Regions from separate parts of the Gorillibacterium terrae genome, predicted to be linked through region 2. Evidence: riboswitches for the same ligand, from Rfam matches in the RefSeq annotation. Region 2 holds a riboswitch; the other holds the start of a gene.

Region 1 (5,320 bases), 340 kb from region 2:
CCCGGGCCGTCGTCGGCTTCCTGCTCGTTCGCGGCGGCGTCCATGTCGTGGCTTACGCCAAGGCGCTTGAAGTGGCGACAGGCGTAAACGTGACCAAGCTGGTCCCCATTCCCTCGCTCAGCAACAAGCTCTTTACGGAAGCCCACAAATACGAGGAAAAAGGCGTTCACACCAAGCTGTATACCTGGAGCGAGAACGATTTCAGCTCGATCGACCAAATCTGGAAGGGAACCCACCCCGAGGACGGACTGCCCCTGGAAGTGATTCAAGGCGCGCCGGAAGGCTTCCCCATTCCCGATGCGCCGGCAGTCGAGGAGGAATTTGCCCCGGGGATCTCCGCCGAGGACTTCAAGGAGATCGCCAAGCGATTGAAGATGGCCGGTAACATTTCGGAATAGGAACGCTTCGTATCCCGCGATTCCTTCGAATTGCAAAAAGAGGTTTTCTCCTTGTTTGGAGAAAACCTCTTTTTCGTAGGAAGCCGGCATGGCTTACTCGTTAGTCGTTAAAGATATTCGCCGTTTCCTTCTGCCGCGAGATGATGAACAGCACCGTCCAGATCAGCAGGAACCCGACAAACTGGGCCGAGGTGATGATCTGCTTGTCGGTCAGCCAGCCTAACTTGAAGGCAAGCCAGTTGACCAGGACGCCGGCGATCGGAAAGCTGAGCTCCGCCAGCGTGGCGTAGGAGGCTTTAACGGCGCTGAGGCCCTTGTAATACAGCAGCATGCTGAGCAGCCCGGGCAGGAGCGCCTGCAGGAGCAGGTTGACCGTAAATCCGGCGATCGGTCCAAGCTCCGTCGGCAGATGCCAGCTTCCGCCGTTGATCAGCACCATCGCGAGCAAGAGCGGCAGCGCCATGCTAAACCGCAGCGAGGTCACCGTCTCGTATTTCATCGACCGCAGCAGGTAGCTGCCCATGACGGTCGAACCGCCCCAGAGAAGGGCTGCGCCGATGGCGAACAGGTTGCCGGGTTTGATGAAGTTCACGTGCTCGCCGAAGGGAAGATTCCAGCCGAAGGTCAAGAGATACGTGCCGATAAGCGCGATGACGACGAAGATGCCGAACGACTTGGGCAAGGCCTCCTTGAGGACGATCCGGGCCAGAAGGATCGCCATCAGCGGTTGGAGCTTTTGCAGCAGCAGCACGGCGTTCAGATCTCCGTAAGCGACTCCCTGGGTAAAGAGCACCGTGGCAATGGCCGATCCGCCCCAGGAGATGAACAGAATCGCTCCCATCTGACGAACGCCGATCCCCTTCAGATCGGCCCGGTTCTTCCACAACACCGGGGCCGCCGCCAGCACGAGGAGGATATGCTCCAGAAACACGAGCTGCCAGGAACTGACATGCTTCAGCAGCAGATTGCGGAACAGCGGGTCGATGCCCCACAGCGCCGCGCCGATCACGACGAACCAGAATTCCATGCGCACGCGGGGTACGCGCAAAGCGGGTGTTGCGGTTACGTTGACGTTGTTCATCCGACTCATGGTTCTCTCCCTCTGACATTCAGGACGCGTTCGGTAAAAAAGCCCCTTCCTGCATCAATCGCAGGACAGGGGCTCGGTCAAACACGCATGGGAAAACAACGCTTCCTCAAGCGGCTTGTCGATCTTCTACCATCCGGACTATCACCGTCGGCCCTGGAATTGCACCAGATCCATCCCTGCTTGAACCGGGAGTCGCGGGCTTCGTCCGAAGACGTTACCGCCGGTAGGGACTTGCACCCTGCCCCGAAGATCACTGTTATCGTATTGCTTTCTTTCATGAGTGTACCTCAGCCACTTACAAATTACAAGTGACAGAGTTTTGACAACGTATCATTTTTCACAACCGGCCGGTTTCCGGGCATCCTCGGGCACTTGCCGGTCGCTCGTCGGCTGTTCGTTCGGGTTCTTCTCCGCCTGTGTCTTCCAGGGCGGATCTCCATATTGGTGAAACAACCGGTTTACCCGATGAACGGCAAACGGAATGACAAAGGCCGCAGCCGCATAGAACCAGACCGTCACATCCGGTGCAGACACGATTCTCCCTCCTTTACTCCGTCTTCAGAATCGCGCCGATCATGCTGGCCTGCACATCCACGTTCACTTGGACACGGCAGGTTTTAAATACTCCCTCTCCTCGGTCCCAATCGTTGCGCAGCCCTTTCCAAACCGCGGGATGATTGCGCTCAAGCTCTTCTCCGAACTTGAAAATGTCGCTTCCCAGCTCGGTTTGGGATTTTTCCAGAGCCGCCTCGGCCATATCCCGGATTTTCTTCGCAATCGCCCGCTCCGCATCCCCGATTACCCGTTCATTGAATACGGAGATCTCCAGATGCGATTCCCCCAAGTTCCCGAAGACATGCAGGTTGACCCGAAAAGACGGCCGATGCGGATCGGTGACGTCGGCCCGGATGCTCCGCCTCAGTTTTTTGAGCTCAAATACAATGTTTTTGCCGTATACCTCGGTTTCAATGGTAGTGGACCGAATCGATCCGGTCAGCATATTGCGGCCGGTGGTTTCTTCCCCGTCGAGAAATCCTCGAAGCTGGTTTTTTTCGCCGTTGAATACCGCCGAACCGCTCAAGACGATCTTATTCTCCTTGGGTACCCCGGTCACGACCGGAAGAGCAAAGCTGGCTTTCTCAAGCAAGAACCGATGGACGTCGCCGATATTGGTTGCCGGTGTGATACTCCCCGTTTTCCGCGGATTCTCGGCGGTCGAATCGATGTACTCCGCCGGCAGGCGCTCCGTTTGCGGAAGGATGTTGAACAGCGGACTCGCCTCTCCCTTGGTAATCATCACCTTGGCTGCCCGGCGGGTCTCGGCATCCCGAACGTAGACGTCGAGAACTTTGCTGACGTTCCCTTCCCGGGCGAGCGCCTCGGAAATCAGAATGACGCGGTTATGCTCCAGGTAGGGAGGCCGGCTCGTTTCGTTGGCCATATCCCGGCTTGCGCCGAAATCCGTCCGGGCGGTTGCCGACAGGTTGAGAAAGGGCTTGGACGATCCTCCGTCCTGCTCGGAAGGCTTCTGCATCGCTTTGGGGACCGCCATCTGGTAGGTGACCCGGATCTGCCCCTCGTCGGCTTGATCCAGCGCCGTTCCCACGACGAACCCGCGCTGCTCGATCTCGGTCTGATCCCAACAGCCGCCGAGAACGACAAGCGCGGCTAAACCTGCAATTCCCCTCACGATTCGGGTCCGCATCGAAGTTCACCCCTTCTTCGAGTCTTCCGCTATGGCCGGCGGAGCGCCCCGAATTCCCCGGACGACGGCAACGAACAGGAACAAGGCGGGCAGCATCCAACCGAAGGCCATTCCCATGTAGCTGACGAGCGTGGAAATTCTACGCGTCTCGATCAGATTGCGCGGCATCATCGCCCCGAGCAAGAGCAGCGGGCTTAACAGGTAGATCAGGGGCATCCGCTTCGCCTTGGGGAAAATGGACTGAATGCCGAGAAGGGTCACATCGAAGCTCATCGCCGCCGTACAGAACAAGCTCAGCACCCAAGCCAGAAAAAATGGCGCTTCAAAGCGCTCCATGAGGCCGCCCGGAATCTCGACCTGCTTGGCGAGCTCCGCCAGCGGGTAAAGTGTGTTTTCGACCACCGTTTCGCTGAATACGCCGATGGACATGACGAATACGGCAAGGTAGACGAAGCAGGCTCCTGCCATGCCGGCAACCGCCGCCTTGGCTGTCTTGTCCGGATTCTTGATGTACAGGTTGTAGAACAACAACACCTCTACGCCGAGATAGGAGAAAAGAGTCTCCTTCAAGCTTTTCGCCAATATAACGGGCGGTGTGACGAAGACCGGCTTCAGTGCTTGAATGTCAAAATCTTTAAGAGCAAAGGCGATGACCAACGCGAGGACGACCAGAATGGCCGGCAGGAATAAGGTGTTGATCCGAAGCAGGGTCACGCTCGGGCCCGATACGCCATAGACCAGCACGAGCAAGAATGCCAGGCTGATCGCTTCGATCGGCGTATTGTCAAACAAATACAGCTTGGCGATGCTGGAGAGTCCGCGGATTTCGTAGCAGGTGAACAGAAACAAATAGAGCGAGAACAGGAAGACCACGATATGCGCCACAACGGGATGGGCGATTCGGCTCACCATGTCATGGTAATCCATCTGCGGAAATCTCCGTGTCAGGAGCGCAATCAGAACGGTGAACAGGCATGCGATCGCCCCCCCGGCCAGAATCGGAATCCAGCCATCCGACGTATGGGTAACGCTGGTGACCGCATCGGGCAGGATCAAGATCCCGATCCCCATGGCAATCTTGCAGACCATGAACGCAACCGTTCGCGAATCGACCATGGCATCGGCATAATCGAGCGTTTTCATGGCGAATCCCCCTTCTTCTTTCCTCCTGCCCGGCGGACGTTCCTCGTCTGCGTGAAGCGAGGGCGTTTCTTCATCATCGTAATCGGCGCCCGGATGAAGAGGTCCTTCCAATCGCCTCCAAGCTGTGGAGATAGGGGCGCCGAGAACGGAATCCCGAAGCTCTGCAGCCGCAGAACATGAATCACGATCATAATGGCCACCAGGATAATGCCGTAGAGGCCAAAGACGGCGGATGCGATCATCGTCGCGAACCGGAGAATGCGGAAGGTGATGCCCGCGCTGTAGGAGGGAATGGCGAAGGAAGCGACGGCCGTGACCGCAACCGTGATGAGCATGACGGGGCTGACGATCCCCGCCCGGATAGCGGTCTCCCCGATCACCAAGCCGCCGACGATGCTGATGGTTTGCCCGACCGGCTTGGGCATGCGAAGCCCCGCCTCCCGCAGCAGCTCCAGCGTCCCCTCCATCAAGATCGCTTCGAGAAAGGCGGGAAACGGCACGCCCTCGCGCGCGGCGGCAACCTGAAAGACCATCCGGAACGGAATCAGCCCTTGATGGAACGAAACGAGCGAGATGTACAACGCCGGAAGAAACAGGGTGATGACGACGGCGATCACCCGCAGCAGCCGGATCAGCGAACCGATCAGCCAGCGTTCGCTGTAATCCTCCGGAGATTGAATGAGAGAAACAAAGGTAATGGGAAGGATCAGGGCGAACGGGGTGGTATCCACCAGGATCGCCGCTTTTCCCTGGAGCAGGGCGGCGACGACTTTGTCGGGCCTCTCCGTATGCAGAAGCTGGGGGAACGGCGACAGGAAGCTGTCCTCGATCCACTGCTCGATGGTGCCGGACTCGGGCGCCATGTCGATGTCAAGCGAATCGAGGCGGCGCGTGACCTCCGTCACGATGCTCTTGTTGATGATGTCGTCGATATAGCAGACGGCCAGAACCTGATTGGACCGGCGTCCGATTGTGCGCGTCTCG
Region 2 (5,320 bases):
TTCCACGGCAACAACAAGACGCCGGAGGAGATCGACTATGCGGTGGAGGCGGGCATCGGCGTGTTCGTGGTCGACAATTTCCACGAGCTGGCGCTCCTGAATGCCATTGCGGGGTCCAAGCGGAAGAAGATCGATATTCTGCTGCGTGTCTCCCCCGGTGTGGAGGCGCATACGCACGACTATATGCTGACCGGCAACGAAGACTCCAAGTTCGGCTTCGATCTCGGCTCGGGCGCCGCGATGGAAGCGGCGCGCCGGGCGCTGGAGCAGCCGAACCTCGAGCTGCTCGGCATCCATTCGCACATCGGCTCGCAGATCTTCGAGGTGGAGGGCTTCCGCCACGCGGTGGAGAAGCTGATGGGCTTTGCCCTTGCGGTCCGCGACGAGACCGGCGCGGTATTCCGCGTGTTCAACCTGGGCGGTGGCTTCGGCGTCCGGTATGTCGAAGGCGACAGCCCGCTTGAGATCAAGGATTACGTTAAGGCGATCACCGAGAACATCCATTCGACCTTCACCGCGGGCGGCTATCCGGTGCCCGCCGTCTGGGTCGAGCCGGGGCGGACGATCGTGGGAGACGCTGGGACGACGCTTTACCGAATTGGCTCGATGAAGGACCTGCCCGGCATCCGCAAGTACGTGTCGGTGGACGGGGGCATGACCGATAATCCGCGTCCGGCGCTGTACCAGGCGAAGTACGAGGCCCTGCTCGCCAATCGGGCCAGCGAGGCAAACGAAGAGACCGTCTCCATCGCCGGCAAATGCTGCGAGAGCGGCGATATGCTGATCTGGGATCTGGAGCTGCCGAAGGCGGAGGCGGGCGATATCCTCGCCGTTTCCTGCACCGGGGCCTACAATTATTCCATGGCAAGCAACTACAACCGCATCCGCCGGCCGGCCGTCGTCTTTGTTAAAGACGGCGAAGCCGAGGTTGTGGTCCAGCGGGAGTCGCATGCCGATCTCGTCCGCAACGACGTGATTCCGGCCCGTCTGCGCAAGCAGCCGTCCGAGGCCGGCAAGCGCTGAGCCTAAGCCGAGTTGTGTTTTGCCGGCGAAGCCCGTACAATGGTAACCGAGCTCGCTTATATTGAAGGAGATGAATGTTGCATGGCCAAACAAGCCAAGATCACGATGGAAAACGGGGAGCAGGTCGTCATCGATCTGTTTGAGAAGGACGCCCCTAACACGGTAGCCAACTTCGAGAAGCTGGCCAACACCGGCTTTTACAATGGACTTGTGTTTCACCGGGTAATCCCCGGCTTCGTCGCGCAGGGCGGCTGTCCGAACGGGACAGGCACCGGCGGCCCCGGCTACACGATCAATTGCGAGATCAACCCGAACAAGCACGAGCGCGGCACGCTCGCCATGGCGCATGCCGGCCGCAACACCGGCGGCAGCCAATTCTACATCTGCTATGCGCCGCAGCCTCACCTGGACGGCCAGCACACGGTATTCGGCAAGGTCGTAAGCGGCATGGAAGCGGTCGATCAGTTCCGCGGCCGCGACAAAATGGCGAAGGTCGAAGTCGTCGAAGCTTAAGCTTCCTGACGGTAACGGCAGATCCCGGGCGCAGAGTGCTCTGCCCCGGGTTTCTTGTTTCCGGTCATTGGAGCGGTTGACATTTCCGCTTCCGGTTGACCAGAGGGGGTACTTATGAAAAAAAAACCGATGAGACGGATCGTCCTGTTACTTGGACTCATTCTGATTATTTTCCTAGGCGTCTACGCTTACCGGCTCTACGATTCGCTGAACGGCATGAACAAGGCTACATCCGTGGAAGGCACGACGGACTGGAACGGCAAAGACCGCGTCAACGTGCTGCTCATCGGCGGAGACTCGCGCGACAGCGGCAAGGACGGGAATCCCCGCTCCGACACGCTCATGATCGCCTCCGTCGATCCCGCGAAGAAAAGCATCGTCCTGTTCTCCGTGCTGCGCGATACTTACGTGAGCATTCCGGATCACGGCAAGAGCAAGATCAACGCGGCTTACGCGCTCGGAGGCCCGTCGCTCGCCATTCAAACGGTGAGCAAGCTGCTGGACATGCCCATTCATTATTATGTCTACACGGACTTCCAAGGCTTCATGGCGCTGATCGACGCCGTTGGCGGCGTTCGGATCGACGTGGAGAAGAACATGGATTACGAGGACGCCGCCGACGGGCATAAGTTCGACATTCATCTGAAGAAGGGCGAGCAGGACATGGACGGCAAGACGGCGCTGCAGTATGTCCGCTTCCGTCACGACGCCCTGTCGGATCTCAGCCGCACCGAGCGCCAGCGCAAGCTGATCGCGGCGGTGACCGAGAAGCTGCAGAAGACATCGTCTCTGATCAAGCTGCCCGGTATCATAAAGTCGGCCAGTCCCTACGTGGATACGAACATGAAGCCGTCCGACATGCTGAAGCTCGGCAAGCTCGGGTTATCGGCCAAGGGCAACGGAATCGACAGCATTCAGCTGCCGCCGACGAACCTCATCACCAACATCCGCACGAAGAGCGGCGCCGCGCTGAGCGCCGATCCGGCCGCTCTGCAGAGCTACGTATCGACCAAGCTGGAGGAAGCGGGCCAGGGCGGAGCGGGCGAGGAGAAGTCGAAGAACTAAGCGGACCTCTTGGCAAAAGGCAAGGCGAAAGCGCGGGGTACTGGAACGCGGCGCTTTTCGCCTTGCTTTTGCATTGCCGGGGGTGGTAAAATTTCAGGTAACCCGTACCGATCGGTGCGGGAGTCATATCCTTCGGGGCAGGGTGCAATTCCCTACCGACGGTGACCGCAGGCGGCCTTCGAAAGCTGGACGCCGTGCGGAAGTCCGTGACCCGCTCGGAAGACGGCCAGGCCCGAATAGGGCAGCCATCGACTGGCGGCTGATCCGGTGAGAGTCCGGAACCGACAGTGACAGTCTGGATGGGAGAAGGAGCGGCGATTCATGCAAGAACAGGCTGTGCCATAGACGTTCCTTTTTTCACAAACTTGGCCGCCAAGGTTCTTTCGCATATCACGCAACCTCTATGCCCCCGAGTAAGAACGGGGGCTTTTTTGTCTTTACGGGCCCCCGCAAACGAGGAGGGAGGAGAACGGCCGGTGGACGTTCTGAATGACGAGTATTACATGGGGCTGGCGCTGGAGCTCGCCCGCGGCACGAACGGCCAGACGGGCATCAACCCGGCGGTCGGCTGCGTGATCGTGAAGCAGGGACGCATCGTCGGCATCGGAGCCCACCTGCGGCGCGGGACGGCCCATGCCGAGGTTCACGCCCTCGACATGGCCGGCGGGGAAGCCGAAGGGGCGACCGCTTACGTGACGCTGGAGCCCTGCAGCCACTACGGCCGGACCCCGCCCTGCGCGGAGCGGCTGGTCCGGGAGAAGGTGGCGCGCGTGGTCGTGGCGGCGAGCGACCCGAATCCCCGGGTGGCCGGCCGGGGGATCGCTCTCCTGCGCGAGAACGGCATCGAGGTGACGACCGGCATCCGCGGCCGGGAGGCGGAGGAGCTGAACGAAGCGTTCAACAAGTACATCGTCACCGGCCTGCCGTTCGTCACCCTGAAGACGGCCAGCACCCTGGACGGCCGGATCGCCAGCCGGACGGGCGACAGCAGGTGGATCACGAACCCGCGCTCGCGGGAGTACGTCCATCTGCTGCGGCACCGCCACCAGGCGGTGATGGTCGGCATTGGCACGGCGCTGGCGGACGATCCGGCGCTCACCGCGCGGCTCGCCGTACCGGCGCTTCAGCCGGTGCGGGTGGTCGTCGACTCCGCGCTGCGGCTGCCGCCGCAGGCCCGTCTGCTCGACCCCGCCGGCGGCGGTCCGCTGCTCGTGCTCACCCGCGAAGGGGCCGACCCCGAACGCGCCCGCGAGTTGACCGCGCTCGGCGCCGAAGTGGTGCCCATCCCCGGCGACGGGCCGCAGGTCGATCTGACCGCGGCGATGCGCGAGCTCGGCCGCCGGGAGATCGGCTCCGTGCTGCTGGAAGGCGGCGGCCGGTTGAACGGCGCCATGCTGGAGCGGAGGCTGATCGACAAGCTGGTGCTGTTCTTCGCGCCGAAGATCATCGGCGGAACCACCGCACCGGCGAGCTTCGCCTTCGACGGCTTCGAGCGGATGGAGGAAGCGGTTCGCCTCACGCGCACCCGCGTCGAGCTCATCGAGGAGGATATCTGTTTGACCGGTTATCCGGAGTACGGGTCATGAGGCAGCAAACGGACCGGTTTGGAGGAAATCGTTATGTTTACCGGAATCATTGAAGAAATCGGCACGATGCGCAGCGTGAAGCGGGCCGGCCATTCGCTGGTGCTGTCCGTCAACGCGTCGCGCATCCTGGAGGATGTGCACCTCGGGGACAGCATCGCCGTGAATGGCGTTTGTCTAACGGTGATCTCCTTCGACCGCACCGGCGTGGCCATGGACGTCATGCCGGAGACGTACCGCAAGACCACGCTGGCTTTGCTTGAGCCGGGCAGCCGGGTGAACCTGGAGCGGGCCATGGCGGCGGGCGGCCGGTATGGCGGCCATATGGTCCAGGGCCATGTGGATGCGACCGGCGTGATCCGGAGCCGGACGCGCGAGGAGAATGCCGTCGTCTACACGATCGAACCGGAGCGCCCCGGTCTGCTCCGGTATGTCGTCCCGCAGGGCTCGGTCGCGATCGACGGCATCAGCTTGACCGTGGTGAGCGCGGACGCGGACCGCTTCACCGTCTCCATCATCCCGCACACGTTGCAGGAGACGATCCTCGCGGACAAACACGCAGGGGATGCGGTGAACGTGGAATGCGACATTTTGGGAAAATACATCGAGAGGCTGCTGCTCGCTCCGCGCGAGGCCGCGCCGCCAAGCCGGCCGGGCGGACTTACGGAGCAGTTTCTAGCCGAGAATGGCTTTCTGTAAGCCGTGAGTCGCTAGACAGGAGGAAGCGTTATGGACGATATCCGGTTTGATCCGATCGAAGAGGCCATCTACGACCTCATGCAGGGCAAGGTTATCATCGTGGTGGACGACGAGGACCGCGAGAACGAAGGGGATTTCATTGCGCTGGCGGAGAAGGCGACGCCCGAGGTGATCAACTATATGATCCGCGAGGGACGCGGCCTCGTCTGCGTGCCGATCACCGAGGAGCGGGCGGCGGAGCTCAGCCTTCATCCGATGGTGGAGCGCAATACCGACAATCACGGGACGGCGTTCACCGTGTCCGTGGATCATGTTACGACCACGACGGGCATCTCCGCCCATGAGCGGTCGGCGACGGTGCGGGCCTTGATCGACGGCGCGGCCAAGCCGGCCGACTTCCGCCGCCCCGGGCACATCTTCCCGCTCATCGCCAAGAA

What was found. Region 2 has a riboswitch for FMN ahead of ribD (bifunctional diaminohydroxyphosphoribosylaminopyrimidine deaminase/5-amino-6-(5-phosphoribosylamino)uracil reductase RibD). Riboswitches for the same ligand answer to the same signal wherever they lie in the genome.
Region 1: another riboswitch for FMN. It lies ahead of ACSEXS_RS07925 (DMT family transporter); the one in region 2 lies ahead of ribD (bifunctional diaminohydroxyphosphoribosylaminopyrimidine deaminase/5-amino-6-(5-phosphoribosylamino)uracil reductase RibD).

The regions. Positions count from the first base shown of each region.
Region 1 covers NZ_JBPPGI010000001.1:1,796,605-1,801,924, reverse strand. The annotation lists gene ACSEXS_RS07930 (manganese catalase family protein) at 1-398, shown strand, start outside; gene ACSEXS_RS07925 (DMT family transporter) at 499-1,479, opposite strand; FMN riboswitch at 1,606-1,743, opposite strand; gene ACSEXS_RS07920 (hypothetical protein) at 1,819-2,022, opposite strand; gene ACSEXS_RS07915 (Ger(x)C family spore germination protein) at 2,036-3,193, opposite strand; gene ACSEXS_RS07910 (GerAB/ArcD/ProY family transporter) at 3,200-4,336, opposite strand; gene ACSEXS_RS07905 (spore germination protein) at 4,333-5,320, opposite strand, start outside.
Region 2 covers NZ_JBPPGI010000001.1:1,455,798-1,461,117, forward strand. The annotation lists gene lysA (diaminopimelate decarboxylase) at 1-1,023, shown strand, start outside; gene ACSEXS_RS06180 (peptidylprolyl isomerase) at 1,105-1,536, shown strand; gene ACSEXS_RS06185 (LCP family protein) at 1,651-2,601, shown strand; FMN riboswitch at 2,726-2,916, shown strand; gene ribD (bifunctional diaminohydroxyphosphoribosylaminopyrimidine deaminase/5-amino-6-(5-phosphoribosylamino)uracil reductase RibD) at 3,078-4,187, shown strand; gene ribE (riboflavin synthase) at 4,221-4,883, shown strand; gene ACSEXS_RS06200 (bifunctional 3,4-dihydroxy-2-butanone-4-phosphate synthase/GTP cyclohydrolase II) at 4,914-5,320, shown strand, end outside.